One region of the Paenibacillus suaedae genome, then DNA from elsewhere that is predicted to be linked to it. Evidence: riboswitches for the same ligand, from Rfam matches in the RefSeq annotation. Region 1 holds a riboswitch; each other region holds the start of a gene.
What was found. Region 1 has a riboswitch for cyclic di-AMP ahead of RQP50_RS28680 (3D domain-containing protein). Riboswitches for the same ligand answer to the same signal wherever they lie in the genome.
Positions count from the first base shown of each region.

Region 1 (4,557 bases):
AGCGAACGAAGCCTGTACAACATCGAATAACAGCGACTCATCCTTCACCTGCACAGATGGAGTCTGTCTCACACGTAGACGGATTACTGCAGACTCTACATTTGGCTGCGGGATGAACACCGTATGCGGTACGGTGCATACAAGCTCCGGCTCTGCAAAATATTGAACAGCCACACTTAAGCTGCCGTAATCCTTGCCTCCTGGCTTCGCTGCCATTCGCTCTGCGACTTCCTTCTGAATCATGACGACGATGTTCTTGAGCGGCAGACGCTCCTCCAGAAGCTTCATCATAATCGGGGTCGTCACATAATACGGCAAGTTAGCCACAACACTTACCCGCTCGACATCTTGGAACTGTTCGCGGAACAATTCATGCAAATCCACCTTCAATACATCCCCATGTACAACATGGACATGTTCATAGGGCTCCAGCACTTCCCCTAATATCGGAAGCAAGCGCTGATCGATCTCGACTGCTGTTACACGACGAGCGCGCTTAGCGAGCTGCTCCGTAAGCGCACCGATCCCAGGCCCAATCTCCAGGGCACCTGTCACATCATCCAGCTCTGCAGCATCCACAATACGGCGCAAAATGTTCATATCAATTAGAAAGTTCTGTCCTAAGCTTTTCTTAAATGAAAACCCATGCTTGCGTATAATGTCTTTCGTGCGATTCGGTGTTGCAATATCTATTCTCGTCTGCGTCATTCCATCTATTCTCCTTCTGCACATTGTTCCTGCTCGAATTGGTTCAGCTTCCGCAAGGCGTTCTCAAATTCCTCTCGTCCGATCTGGAACACACCGCAGCGCTTGAGCATCTGCTTCGCGTTGCAGTATCCAATGCCCAATATTTCACCTAACTGCCGTCTGCGTTCTGCAGAGCCTGCATGCGTCGTTAATCCCGCTTCGACGAGATCCGTCCACGTCAGCTCTGACGTCATGCTTGGCATCTCGGAGCGAACCTGCTCTAAGGCACGGCGAATCGCTTCTGGCTTTGCATTCTCCACACCAAGATCCCCTTTGGCTATCGCCTCATGTCTAGGCAGGAAAGCGTGTTTGCACCCAGGTACACGTTCTGCTATCGTCTTCCGAATTTTCTCCCCCGCATGATCTGGATCCGTGAAAATAATAACCCCTCGGCGCTCTTGGGCCAATGCGATGCGTTTTATCGTTGTATCATTAATCGCCGATCCACCTGTCTCAATTGTATCCGCCTCAACGGCACGGTGAATGGCAACGGTATCATCTTTGCCTTCTACAACTATCACTTCGCGTATCAATATGCTTGCTCCTCTCACCACAAGGCTGCTTCCTAATTCCGCATCCTTCTCTTGCTCTCCATTCATAAATAAACAACAAAAGAAGAGGGTGTCCCCTCTTCTTAGCATGACATAAATCATTATTCATTACTATATCCTAATTACACATGGCTGCATACCTTGTGCGTTAGTTCGATTCCGGCTTGACTGGGCCAACCACGTATACGGTGTACCCCTTCTTGCGTCCGAATTTGCTGACCGCCTTCTTGCTGTCGAAGTATACATCGATAATTTTCCCCTTGACCGCGCCACCTGTATCTTCAGCACGTCTGAATCCAATCCCTTCGATATATACCCACCAGCCGAGCGGAATGACCTTCGGATCAACCGCGATAGTACGACCTTCTGATACTATTGCGCCAGATGCCGTCTTCGCACCAGCCGATCCCTCAGATTCCGTATACGCCGTCAGTTGAACGTTCTTCAGCACTTTTTTATAGTTAAAATCTTTGTCGCCACTGGAAACATTGTCAGAATCGTCTTCCTGCGCGTTCACTGACAGAACAGCAACTTCCGGTTCCTTCTTCGTTCCATAGGCTATCACTTGATTCACTTGTTTTGTATGAACGGATTTGTCGACCATCTGCGCATATACGAGCTTACCATCCTCGTACGTTTTCTGTACTTTCTGGACAACCAAGCCTTCTTTTCCATCTTGAACCGTCTTGGTCTTCCCCTTAAGGAGAGTAGCATCTGCCTGCTTCACCACTTGATAAGGAACCTTCACTTTACGCTCTTCCATCTTCTTGCTGACACGGACGATGCGAATATCCATGTTCTTCGAAATAGAGGCACGCTTAGAAGGGAATACCTTATCTTCAGGGTTCACTTGGATTTGCAGCGAACTCAGTGCATCATGCACCGACTTCTTCGTCGTAAATTGTGTTTCTTTCTTCCCATCCGCTGTAATTTGGATAGGCAAAGCGCGTTCAATAATAACTCGATCTCCATCAGCAATTTCTGCATCAAGCGGCTTCGATACTACATCGTATGCCCCAAGCGCTATCGCATGCTCATCCAAAACATTGCGAAGCGTATCTAGGCGAGTTTCGACTGAACGCTCTTGTCCATCAACGAGCACAGCCACTGTCTTCTTCGTTACATTATACCAAGTCAAGACTGCTATTAATGTGATCACGATTGCTACAGCTGCAATAACGGTGATAACACGCACATTTTCATGCTTCCATCGCAATGCGAGTGACATGCTGGATGATCGGGGTTCATGGGTTTCGTTGTTCACGATCTGTCCCATTTCTCGGTCCTCCTTACATAGTCCCGCCGTCGAGTGCTCTGCATGATTCCATCTGACGCGACTATTTCAAGAATGTTTACGAGAGACTTCACTTGCCATAAACGAGCATGTAATCGTTCAAGACAATGCCGAAATCTCCGTACCAACGTTTCAGTATTGGCTGCTCCCACCTCCTATTTCTTACACCCTATGACGTCTTTATTCTCATTATTCAAAAAAAAGAATGTTTGAGAGTAAACAAAAGAAGCCCTTCGTAAGAGGAGACTCTTTCGCGGCTTCCGTAATAGAAACCCAAACGTCAACAGTGTAGGACGCGAGGAACCCTCTCTCGGTACGCTGACGAGGTTAGCTGTCGGGTTCGGGCTTGAGAGTCGCCCTATCGGAACCAACCGGCTCATGGCTCGGTCGTCCCTAATTCACCCCAAGGAATTAATCCGTGTGATTGAACATGTACTCATGTCATGTCGTTCACACTCTGGTTCCCCCGCTCTCCACTTCATGGAGATTAAGCGATACTGAATTAGTTGGAACAATATTGAATTGTGTAATAACATCTGTGAGAAATCATATCGTGTTTGCAATCTTCTTGTAAAGACAGTAGCAATTCCGTTTTTCGCGAAAAATGGTTAAAAAAATGTAACTTAATCCGTTTTTCATTATGAAATCCACTTATTTTATGGCCGATGTCTTTTTTTCACTTGTTTTTGGCCCGTTTTCATGCGATGTCAAAACATGTCATTGCATTTTGAGTCGTCATTCTGCAAAATTCTTCAAATTCCATACCTTTCAGCTCTGCTGCAACCTCTGCAACAAGACGAACATATGCGGACTCATTGCGCTTGCCTCGGAACGGATGAGGAGTCAAATAGGGGGAATCCGTCTCCACAAGCAATCGATCATTCGGAACCTTAACAAGTACTTCTTTCGGCTGTTTTGCATTTTTGAAAGTAACAGGTCCTCCAAATGAAAGGTAGAAGCCCATATCCAGGCACATCTTCGCTGTTTCCCAGCTACCTGAGAAGGAGTGCATGATGCCCCCTACTTCGTGAGCCTTCTCCTCGCGCAAGATGCGGATTACATCTTCGTGCGCTTCACGATTATGAATAATGATCGGCATCTTCAATTCTCGCGCCAACCCAATTTGCTCGCGGAATACACGGTGCTGAACATCCTTCGGAGACGTATCCCAGTGATAGTCCAGTCCGATCTCGCCAATCGCCACAACCTTTTCATGCTCCGTTAGCTTGGCGATCCAGTCTATATCCTCCGGCTTCATCGTTATGGCATCTACCGGATGCCAGCCCACGGCTGCATAGATAAAATCATATTTCTCTGCCAACGCCATCGTCGTCGGGATCGTCTCTCGATTGAACCCGATGTTAACCATACGGGTCACCCCTTGTTCAACGGCCCGTGCGATAACCTGATCGCGATCCTCGTTAAAATTGCTGCTGTCTAAATGCGTATGTGTATCAAATAACACGTTTATGCGCTCCTTTTTCTTTCTTGTAAATCGATCTAATGATTGCGGCGTATAAACATACGCCTTGTATCTTCCGTAAGGTGATTCGAGACTTCCAGAAGCTTGTCCATTGGGAAATAGATATAGTGTTTTCCACGGCGAATGCCGCTAATGGAACGTACAATATCCGATTTCTTGGACAGCTCTACAATTTGCTGATCCCGCCCCCATAGCATAATATGTTGCTGTGAACGGGCATCTCCCTTTCGATATACATCATAGGGCTTATCGAAGGGAGAATCGAACATAAGTTCATAGTCCGGATCAAGCCCAATCTGCGACCACTCTGCCCGCAATCGTCCCTGTAAATCTTCATCCATCTGTTCAACTTCAATATATTTATATAGTTTACGCTCCATGAATCGTTGGCACAAGTCAACGAGACGCTCATCCTTCTCCCTTGTCCACTGCATAAATGCGGTCTGTACAAATGCCTCATCCATTTGGATATATTGTTCCGT
Region 1 covers NZ_JAVYAA010000013.1:10,244-14,800, reverse strand. Annotated here, with positions in the region: gene rsmA (16S rRNA (adenine(1518)-N(6)/adenine(1519)-N(6))-dimethyltransferase RsmA) at 1-708, opposite strand, end outside; gene rnmV (ribonuclease M5) at 714-1,280, opposite strand; gene RQP50_RS28680 (3D domain-containing protein) at 1,447-2,574, opposite strand; cyclic di-AMP (ydaO/yuaA leader) riboswitch at 2,893-3,096, opposite strand; gene RQP50_RS28675 (TatD family hydrolase) at 3,290-4,057, opposite strand; gene RQP50_RS28670 (HD domain-containing protein) at 4,093-4,557, opposite strand, start outside.

Region 2 (4,557 bases), on a different contig from region 1:
GTTCTTCATTTCGGAAGAAGCCGTTAAGATGAAGAGCGATGCTGACCTGCCGATACGTAAGAGCGTCGTGCAAGAAATGAAGCTGGATACATCCGAGCTGTATGCACCGTTCTATCGCATGCTGGAGCGTTCCGACAACACGCCAGCCTTCTTGCTTAACAGCAACTGGAACCAGATGAACCGTCACCTGTCTACTGCAGTTGATTCAGTCATGCTGGGTGAAGATGCACAGAAAGCGCTAGATACGGCAGTAAAGGAAGCGAAAAAATTTATTGAGAAGAAATAAGTAATAATGAGAAATAAACGGGGCCGTTCCTTCGATGAGGCGCATTACGTACATGCGTCCTTCGATATGAACGGCCCTTGGCTTTTCAAAATGATAGGGTATGGAGATATGCTCATGTACTCGTTCTATTACTGTACGAACAAATGGATTCAACTGTAATCAATGGTGTTAATGTTTATGTCCATGTCGTGATCGCTCTAGCGTGATCTTGGTTGCGATGAATCTTCGCGAGCGCATATACAATCCCAATTGGAGAAAGGAGGTACACAAGACCGATTAGGAGACCGACTATTGTTCCATCAAGCATGAATGACAGGGACATTAAGAAGTTGTCGAGCATAAGGTGAGCGAACATGGCCGTCCACCAGCCATGCTTCAGCATAATGAACAGGAAGAACATGCCGATAAACAGGAGCTCTACCGGCCGAGAGTAGTACGGATAGATTGGATAGGTGACATGTCCGAACGCCCATACAAGGGTAGGGATAATCCCGGCTAACCATGGGTTGCGGAACAATCGGTTCAGCAGTCCAACCCCGAACAAACGATATATCCCTTCCTCCGAAATAGCTGCAACCCAAGCTAGAAGAGGGAACAGTGGTGCAATTCGCAGGTTGAGCGGTGATTGTGAGGCATCGGTCGATGACCACGCATGAAACCCTGATTCCAAAATGAAAAATATAACCGTTTGCATGCCGAGCAATACGCCTGTGTACGCGATTCCGATCCATAATGCTTGTATGAGCTTGCCGCCAAATGCGCGATCACTCCATGTAGGCAGTACATCTCTGTACACAGACAGCTCCCATGCTCGCTTTCCCGCATGGAGAGAGAAGTATAGGATAACGCCTTGAATTACTGTAATTGCGCCTTGAATGGCAAAGGACAGCCCCATATTCACCCCGTCCACAGGGGTACGGAGTTCCAGAGCGAAGAGACCCGGAAGCACGTTCCATAGATGCAGCAGAGAAATTCCGCATGAGACGGCAGTAAGGGCGAACAATGTCTTCGATCCGAACTTCAGGCCATGACGGTAGACGATGCAAGCGATCAGTGAACATGCACTTAGTAGGATTGTCATCCACATATAGCCGATATTGTAAATGGACGATGCAGTCTTCGTTTGATGCAGTTCTTCAGCTAGATAGCTGTTCGGGATAACCCAGTAGGGCTTCAGCATGACAATGCGATCTTGGGAGAAGACGGCCTTCACGTTCAATGCGGCTTCACCAAGTCGTGCTTCAGGCACGTTATACTCTACCGTGTCTAGCTCCGCCGATGATGCGATTAGTTTTAATTGGGTAGGATTCCATCCCATGTGCTTCAAGAGTGTATCAGCAAGCTTCTTGCGGTTCACTGGATCCAAGGCAGTCTCCGCATCTTCTGCTGACGCCATATCCACATGATTTCCCGTAACCCCGCTAATGTAGGAGGTGATAGGAGGCTTTTCCTCCCATTCGAATCCAATAATACGACCGCTTGTCATGTGAACGTCAATGCGCATGACACCGGATTTTCCAGCCCGATTCATATTCAATAATACCTGAAAAGTATCATAGGGACTGGATGATTCCCATTTCTGAAATGAAGCGGTCAGCTTCTCCTTGCTCATGTAGCCGGAAACCGTTGATTGACTGCGATAAATGACGGTTGGAGCAGTATCTTCTTCAGGTGTAATTGAAATATGGAACTGTTTTAAGTCCTGTACAAATGTGAGTGCCTTTTGCGCTGCTTTCTCTTTGGTTAAGAGGGATTGGCTGGCTGCTGATTCCATCATGGCTTCTGTCTGCTGAAAGGGAATGAATACCTGAACAATGAGGAATAATAGAAATCCGGCCACAGAAGAAAGAAGAAGCGGCTTGGATACATAGGACATGTTGGAACCTCCATTCCATCACACATTTAGCGTATGGTTGCTTATTTGTTCATTTTATCCACTTCAACTTTGTAAAGTCCAGCAGAGAAAATGAAGAAACACCTAGCGAAAATGAGTGTTTTGAATACAATTGAAGAAAATGGGGGATTGTAAGCGCTATTTCTTCAAGTTTTTCGTCTTATTCTGGTTAATTTGTTCATTCCTTGACTTTGTATGCTGCAGGGGAAACGTATATAATCTCGTTATGAATTGCATACAAGCCGAGTTTCGTGAATGAACGAAAGCGGGGGACCCGATAAATGGGGTGAATATCGCAGTTGTGGATGCATAGAATCCACTTGCGATTAGGGCAGCCTGAACGTGCCCGAATCCGACAGCTAACCTCGTAGGCATGTACGTCAGGATACCAGCGATAGCATTGGATTTCCAGTGCTTTTTTTCGTGGGGAAAAAAAGAGGTGACTCCCGTGGAGGGAACAAAAAAGGCCATTCGATTCAATCTGACACCACCGCGAATTCTGGTTGTAGGGTTTGCAGCAATTGTATTATTGGGCGCATTTCTACTCATGCTTCCGATATCAAATGCGGATGGGATTCCGCTGCCATTCCTCGATGCATTGTTCACGTCAACGTCAGCAACTTGTGTGACGGGGCTCATTGTGGTGGATACGGGCACTCATTTTACCGTATTTGGGCAGGTGGTCATCATGCTGCTTATTCAAATTGGTGGGCTTGGATTCATGACAATGGCAACGCTGTTTGCATTAGCACTGAAGAAGAAGATATCGCTGAAGGAAAGGCTTATATTGCAAGAAGCGCTTAATCAGGGCAGCATGGAAGGCATCGTGCGCCTTATCCGTAAAGTGATCTTGTTTGCGGTATGTATCGAGGGGACGGCAGCTGTACTGTTCTCCGTGCGATGGGCATTTGATCTTCCGCTAGGCAAGGCCATTTATTTCGGTATCTTCCATGCTGTTTCTTTTTTCAATAACGCAGGCTTTGATTTATTCGGCTCTGTCAGTGGGCCGTTTTCGAGCTTAACCAGCTATGTCGGAGACCCTATTATTAACCTGGTATCGATGCTGCTTATTATCCTTGGCGGGATTGGATTTATCGTCTTGTCCGATTTGGTGGAATATAAGCGTACTCGCAAGTTGTCTCTGCATACGAAGATCGTGTTAACGATGACGGGATTGCTCATTGTAATCGGAACGGTCGTTATATTTATATTTGAATTTACCAATACACGCACGTTAGGCAGTTTGAATGGTTGGGAGAAGTTCTGGGCATCCCTGTTCCAATCTGTCAGCCCGCGTACCGCTGGAGCGAATACGATTGACATCGGAGCCATGCGCCAAGCCTCGCAATTTTTTATGGTTCTTTTGATGTTCATCGGGGCATCACCAGGATCCACTGGTGGTGGTATTAAGACGACGACGTTCGCCATTCTCATTGGAGCTGTATTTGCTATGATTCGCGGGAAAGAAGATATCGTCATTTACCGGTACCGACTCGCCAAGGATCGTATCTTCAAAGCAGTTACGCTGACGTTGCTGTCATTGTTCTTGGTCATTATCGTATCGATGATATTGTCGACAACAGAAGATCATAGCTTCCTGATGATATTATTCGATACAACATCGGCCTTCGGAACGGTAGGGTTATCAATGGGATTGACGGCGGATTTATCAGATATCGGAAAAGTGCTGCTGAGCCTGACGATGTTTGCAGGCCGTCTAGGTCCATTAACGTTGGCTTATGCATTAGGCCCGAAAAATGAGCGGGAATTATACCGACACCCAGAAGGAAAAATAACGATAGGATAAGCAAGTTAGATTGTAACGGACGAAGGAGTATACAGGGATATGGAGTTGCAGCAGTTTGCAGTGATCGGGATGGGCCGTTTCGGTTCAAGTCTCGCGAAGGAGCTGGTCAAGCTCGGACATCAGGTGCTAGGCATTGATAAAGATGAGGAAGTAATTGGGGATGTTATGGGCTTCGTAACCCATGCAGTTGTAGCGGACGCATCAGATGAAGAGGTGCTGCGCTCACTCGGCATACGTAACTTCGATTGCGCGATCGTAGCCATTGGTGACGATATTCAGACGAGCATTCTGGTCAGTATTCAGATGAAGGAACTTGGCGTGAAGAAGGTTGTCGCCAAAGCACTTTCCGAATTGCATGGACGTGTTCTGGAGCGGATCGGTGTGGACAGGGTTATTTACCCGGAGCGGGATATGGGCATTCGCGTAGCTCATCAACTTGTATCACCGAACTTGCTGGATTACATTGAATTGTCCAAGGAATATACCATAGCAGAGCTGAGCGTGCCTGGCTGCATGCAAGGAATGGCGCTCAAGGATGTGAATCCAAGAGCTAAGTTCGGGTGCAGCATC
Region 2 covers NZ_JAVYAA010000008.1:142,987-147,543, forward strand. Annotated here, with positions in the region: gene RQP50_RS25560 (ABC transporter substrate-binding protein) at 1-286, shown strand, start outside; gene RQP50_RS25565 (hypothetical protein) at 293-445, shown strand; gene RQP50_RS25570 (CPBP family intramembrane glutamic endopeptidase) at 462-2,162, opposite strand; cyclic di-AMP (ydaO/yuaA leader) riboswitch at 2,411-2,569, shown strand; gene RQP50_RS25575 (TrkH family potassium uptake protein) at 2,629-3,987, shown strand; gene RQP50_RS25580 (potassium channel family protein) at 4,027-4,557, shown strand, end outside.
Region 2: linked by a shared signal. The riboswitch ahead of RQP50_RS25575 (TrkH family potassium uptake protein) and the one ahead of RQP50_RS28680 (3D domain-containing protein) in region 1 are both predicted to bind cyclic di-AMP.

Region 3 (4,557 bases), on a different contig from region 1:
GCAGTCAAGAAGAAGGGGCTGGACTGTCGGATTATTATGCTGACGACCTTTGCTCGCTCAGGCTATCTCCAGCGTGCAATGGCATCCAGTGTAGGCGGTTATTTACTCAAGGACAGCCCAAGCGACGAATTGTCGGATGCCATTCGCCAGGTATATGCAGGCAAGCGGGTGATGAGTCCCGAATTAACGTTGGCTGCGTGGGAAGACCCTTGTCCGTTATCCCCGAGGGAGAAGGAAGTGCTGTTGCTTGCTGAGAACGGACTGTCCATGCAGGATATTAGCGCCAAATTGTTCTTATCCTATGGGACGGTGCGCAACTATATGTCGGATGCGATTAGCAAAGTAGGAGCGGGTACGCGCATTGAGGCGATTCGAACTGCCAGGGAGAAGGGCTGGCTGGATTAAGAACTGCTGCTGGAATATATGCAGAAGATACTTGATAGAGAATTGTCGGCTCAATTAGCATCCAGAATATAAATGGATAAGTGCTTCATTCTCTCTAAGTGAATATTTAGCTTATTTTCAGTTTCATTTCAGGAATTACGAACATACTATAGCCATCCCTTACATAAGGAGGTGGAACCTATGAAACGCAATTCAACCGTAGCAGCGTGGACGTGCCTAATGCTTCTCTTGATGGCTTCACCTGCAGCAGCGCAAAGCAGAACTGCGCTAGATGCTGCAACAGATAAGAGCAGAGAGCAAGCTGCTGTACGAGTGGTCACTTCATCTCAAGCTGTAGTACAGCCGAATCAGCAGAGCACGGAGACGGATAAGCAATTAGAACAAGTACAGGCACAAATGAAGGAGATTCGTGCAGAGATGAAGCAGCTGCGCGAGAAGAAGATTCAATTGCTCGCTAAGAAACACGGAATTTCGACAGAAGGCAAAAGCAATAAGCAAATTCACCAGGAATTACGCGAGAAATTAGGCATAAAAGGACGACTGTTCCACGAGAAACATCACAATAATGGGAAGCATGTCGAGGATCGTCAGACTCAGCTTCAGCACGAGGAAGAAAAGCATCGAGCAGAGGTGGATGGGCTCACACCAGAAGAGATTAAGGCGAAATTTCAAGAATCGAATGGGTCAGTCAAGTAAATTAGAAGCGTCTATGCGAAAATAGTGAATATCCAGACAAGATATCGGGACATGCGCACAAGCGCATGTCCTTGTGTTGTTTAATGGCGATGAAAATGGTTGAAACTGAAAAAGAAATATTTCGTAAAGATAGATAAAAGTATGAATCGTTGACATGCAGAGATGCATAGGATAAAGAAGCTGAAGTTGAGCGGGGATAAAGGGGATAGCATGAAACAACCCGACGAAAAGGCGCGGGGCGCTTCTCATCGGGTTATGTAGTCGTTCATATCATTATAAGAGTGCAGGAAACTTCCAACCTATTGATTGTCTGTAGCGATAGAAGAAAAGTCATTTTCGCTCATTACGCGACGAGCACCAACATAGCGCTGCTCATAGTAGTCCATGCTAAGGCTGTCGATGCGTGTACCTTTGCTTGTCGAAGCGTGTGCGAATTTGTTGTTGCCTACGTAAATGCCGACATGCGATACACCGTTGCCGCCGCTTGTGTCAAAGAAGACCAGGTCTCCTGGACGAAGCTCGTCTTTGCTAACTTTCTCACCAGAGTCAAATTGCGACGAAGATGTGCGAGGAAGATCAATTTCGAACTTGTTGAACACGTACTTCGTAAATCCGGAGCAGTCAAAGCCTTTCGTTGTTGTACCACCATACTTGTACGAAATGCCAAGCAAACCTTCAATCGTGTTGTCCATTTTGGATGCTGCGAATGTGCTGCCTGCACTGAACGAAGTAAACAGAACGCTCAGTCCGAGCACCGCTGTAACTAGCTTCTTCTTCAAAGGGAAAGCTCCTTCCGTGCCTGCGAGGTTAGCTGGAGGGTTCGGTTGAAGGACCCCTATGATCCCTGTGTTACAAGATCAATTCACCCGTAAAAACTGGTTCCCCCGCTTTCCGGTCCGCCCGGAAACTCGGCATTCTGGTTTTAGGATTATGTATTGCTGCGTGCGATAGTAACAATTTTGCAAGAGTTAGTGCCGCTTTCATGACAAAGTTGTAATAAATCTAGATTTATTGTAACAGACGGAAATTCCTTTGACAAATATTTTTTGTCCTTGACACGAAAAAAACTTGTCATATCAGCGTTTTTTTCGCTGATAGACAAGTTTTTTAATTCATTTTGTTAGGTTACGCTGCTTCAATATCATCGTAACCCTTTGTAACTTTGTAACTCTGTAACTAAATTGCGTTCAATCAGAACCCTCATTATTTCATCTGTTGCTCTGCTTCCTGCCAGACAGCGTGGCGTGCAGACAATCCCCACATTTTAAGTATAGTCATAATGGCAGGCAATGCCTGTTGAATAATGAGTGCGGTAATTCCGGTGAACACGGCCGCCGCGGTTGTGGACAATATGCCTACGCCAATGGTGATACCAATAAAGAGAAGTGACAATCCTAGAATGGGAAGCAAGCGACGAGTTCCGGCTGTCACAGATCGAATTAATGGTGTTTCTGAGGCAGCGCCGAAGTTAAGGAATAAGAACAATTGATGAACAAGCCAGCCGCCAATGAACCAAGCGATTACGAACGGTGCCACTGCCACGAGTAAGGAAGATAGAGAAGCCGATGTGGACAGGGCATGCGCCGCATAAGGAACGAACCATATAGCTGGTGCGATAATGAGCAGTGTCTCGAGTAGATAGAGGACAAGCATTGGCTTCCAAGCGAGCTTGATCCCTTGGAAGAAGGCAAGCCCCTGCTGCTTGGGCCGTGACATAGCATGGAATACACCCGCGTGAATGAAGGGGGTAAGCAGCATGTGGACGGCAACGAATCCGAGGATAGCCCATAAGTAAGGGAAATAGTCATTCGTCTTCATTAGATAGAACTGGCTTTCGGTCAGAAAGAGCTGCCTGCTCATCTCGGTAGGTGCTGGATCTGGGTAACGGCGCAGGATAGGTGTTACCACTCCATCGACGAAGCGATAGAGGAAGAACCCCCATAACAGTTGGTACAAGAATAGAATGACCCATATATAGATGTGCTCTTTGCACCAATTCCAGCCTGAACGCACATAAGCCTTCACACTATCACCACCCCAAAATGTTCGTAACAGCTTCGATTACCTTGATGACGGATAAATTAACTCGTGTACGGACAGGTTCATCGACATGAGCACGCATATAATTATTGATGTGCTTGTTCTCAACGACAATCGAATATAGAGGATCAACCATGACCCAGCTGAGCGGCGCTTTATGGGTGACGGTATATTGAATGCGGTCTCCCTCTCCATTCCATCCCTTGCGAGTCGTCGTGCCATCCGAGAACCCGAATACGATCGGAATGGATGGATAATTGGCACCGAGCTTGCGGATATGGACAGTCGCTTCATATTGGGTAGACCCATTCGATTCAATCGTACGTGAATCAATGTTCTCCACGGCGAAGTCTGCCATCATGCCGTTGTACACATATTGTTGGAAGAAATCATTCCACTTGCGGTTAGTTACCTGCTCAACGACTCGCTGAAAGTCTGATGTAGTTGGGTACTTAAAACGGTACTTCTGCGTATAAGTTCTCATAATGCGGCTCATCATTTTTTCCCCGACCTGCTTCTCGATTGCAAGCAGCACCAGCTTGGCACGCATGTACACATTTTCTGCGTAATGATTTTGATTTTTGTAGCGCCATGCATTCAGCTTCAGTGGAGCCGGATCTGTGATGTAGCTGGCTTGTATTGCGTTATTTGGAAGTACTCCGAATTCTTGCTCCATCAGCTTGTCTTCTGCATAGGAAGTGAACCCTTCATCGAGCCATGCTTCCTCGAATTCGTTTGAGGCGAGAAGTCCATAAAAGTATTGATGTCCAATCTCATGAACGACGGTACGTTCTAAATCGTAACCTGGACTCTCATCTTCTGCACCGAATGCTGTAATCAAGGTCGGGTATTCCATTCCTCCAGCTCCGTTGCCCAATTTAGGAGGCACGATAATGGACAAGGTAGAGTACGGGTATTTGCCGTACCATTCGCTGAACTTGGACAGAGCCGTCTTCGCAGCGTAGAAATAACGCTCCTTCAAATCTTTATGCTTCGGGTCTAAATATAACTTGATACGAACCCCTGGTACTTGGCTAGAAGAGAACGGCTCTTCAAAATAGACAAAGTTTGGAGATGCGGCCCACGCGAAATCATGAACATCATCCGCATAGAATTGATAAAATTTCTTTCTGTCTGCTATCGTAGGGGTTTTCGTTGGAAAGCCTGTAGCGCCTACGATGTAATTGTCGGGTACTTGAATGCGTACACTGTAAATGCCGTAATTGGAGTAAAATTCGGAATTACCGTGATATTGGTGCAGATCCCAGCCTTCTGATGCCCGGCCGCGTACCCCTGCCTTTTCATAGGCAGCAATCTTAGGGAACCATTGGCCAGCCATCACGAAATTATCGGCGTATCCCATACGTGCAAATATTTTCGGCAGTTTTACTTCAAAATCCATGCGAAGTGTGACTT
Region 3 covers NZ_JAVYAA010000011.1:48,868-53,424, forward strand. Annotated here, with positions in the region: gene RQP50_RS28005 (response regulator transcription factor) at 1-405, shown strand, start outside; gene RQP50_RS28010 (serine protease) at 586-1,101, shown strand; gene RQP50_RS28015 (C40 family peptidase) at 1,401-1,880, opposite strand; cyclic di-AMP (ydaO/yuaA leader) riboswitch at 1,884-2,025, opposite strand; gene RQP50_RS28020 (hypothetical protein) at 2,305-3,126, opposite strand; gene RQP50_RS28025 (M1 family metallopeptidase) at 3,131-4,557, opposite strand, start outside.
Region 3: linked by a shared signal. The riboswitch ahead of RQP50_RS28015 (C40 family peptidase) and the one ahead of RQP50_RS28680 (3D domain-containing protein) in region 1 are both predicted to bind cyclic di-AMP.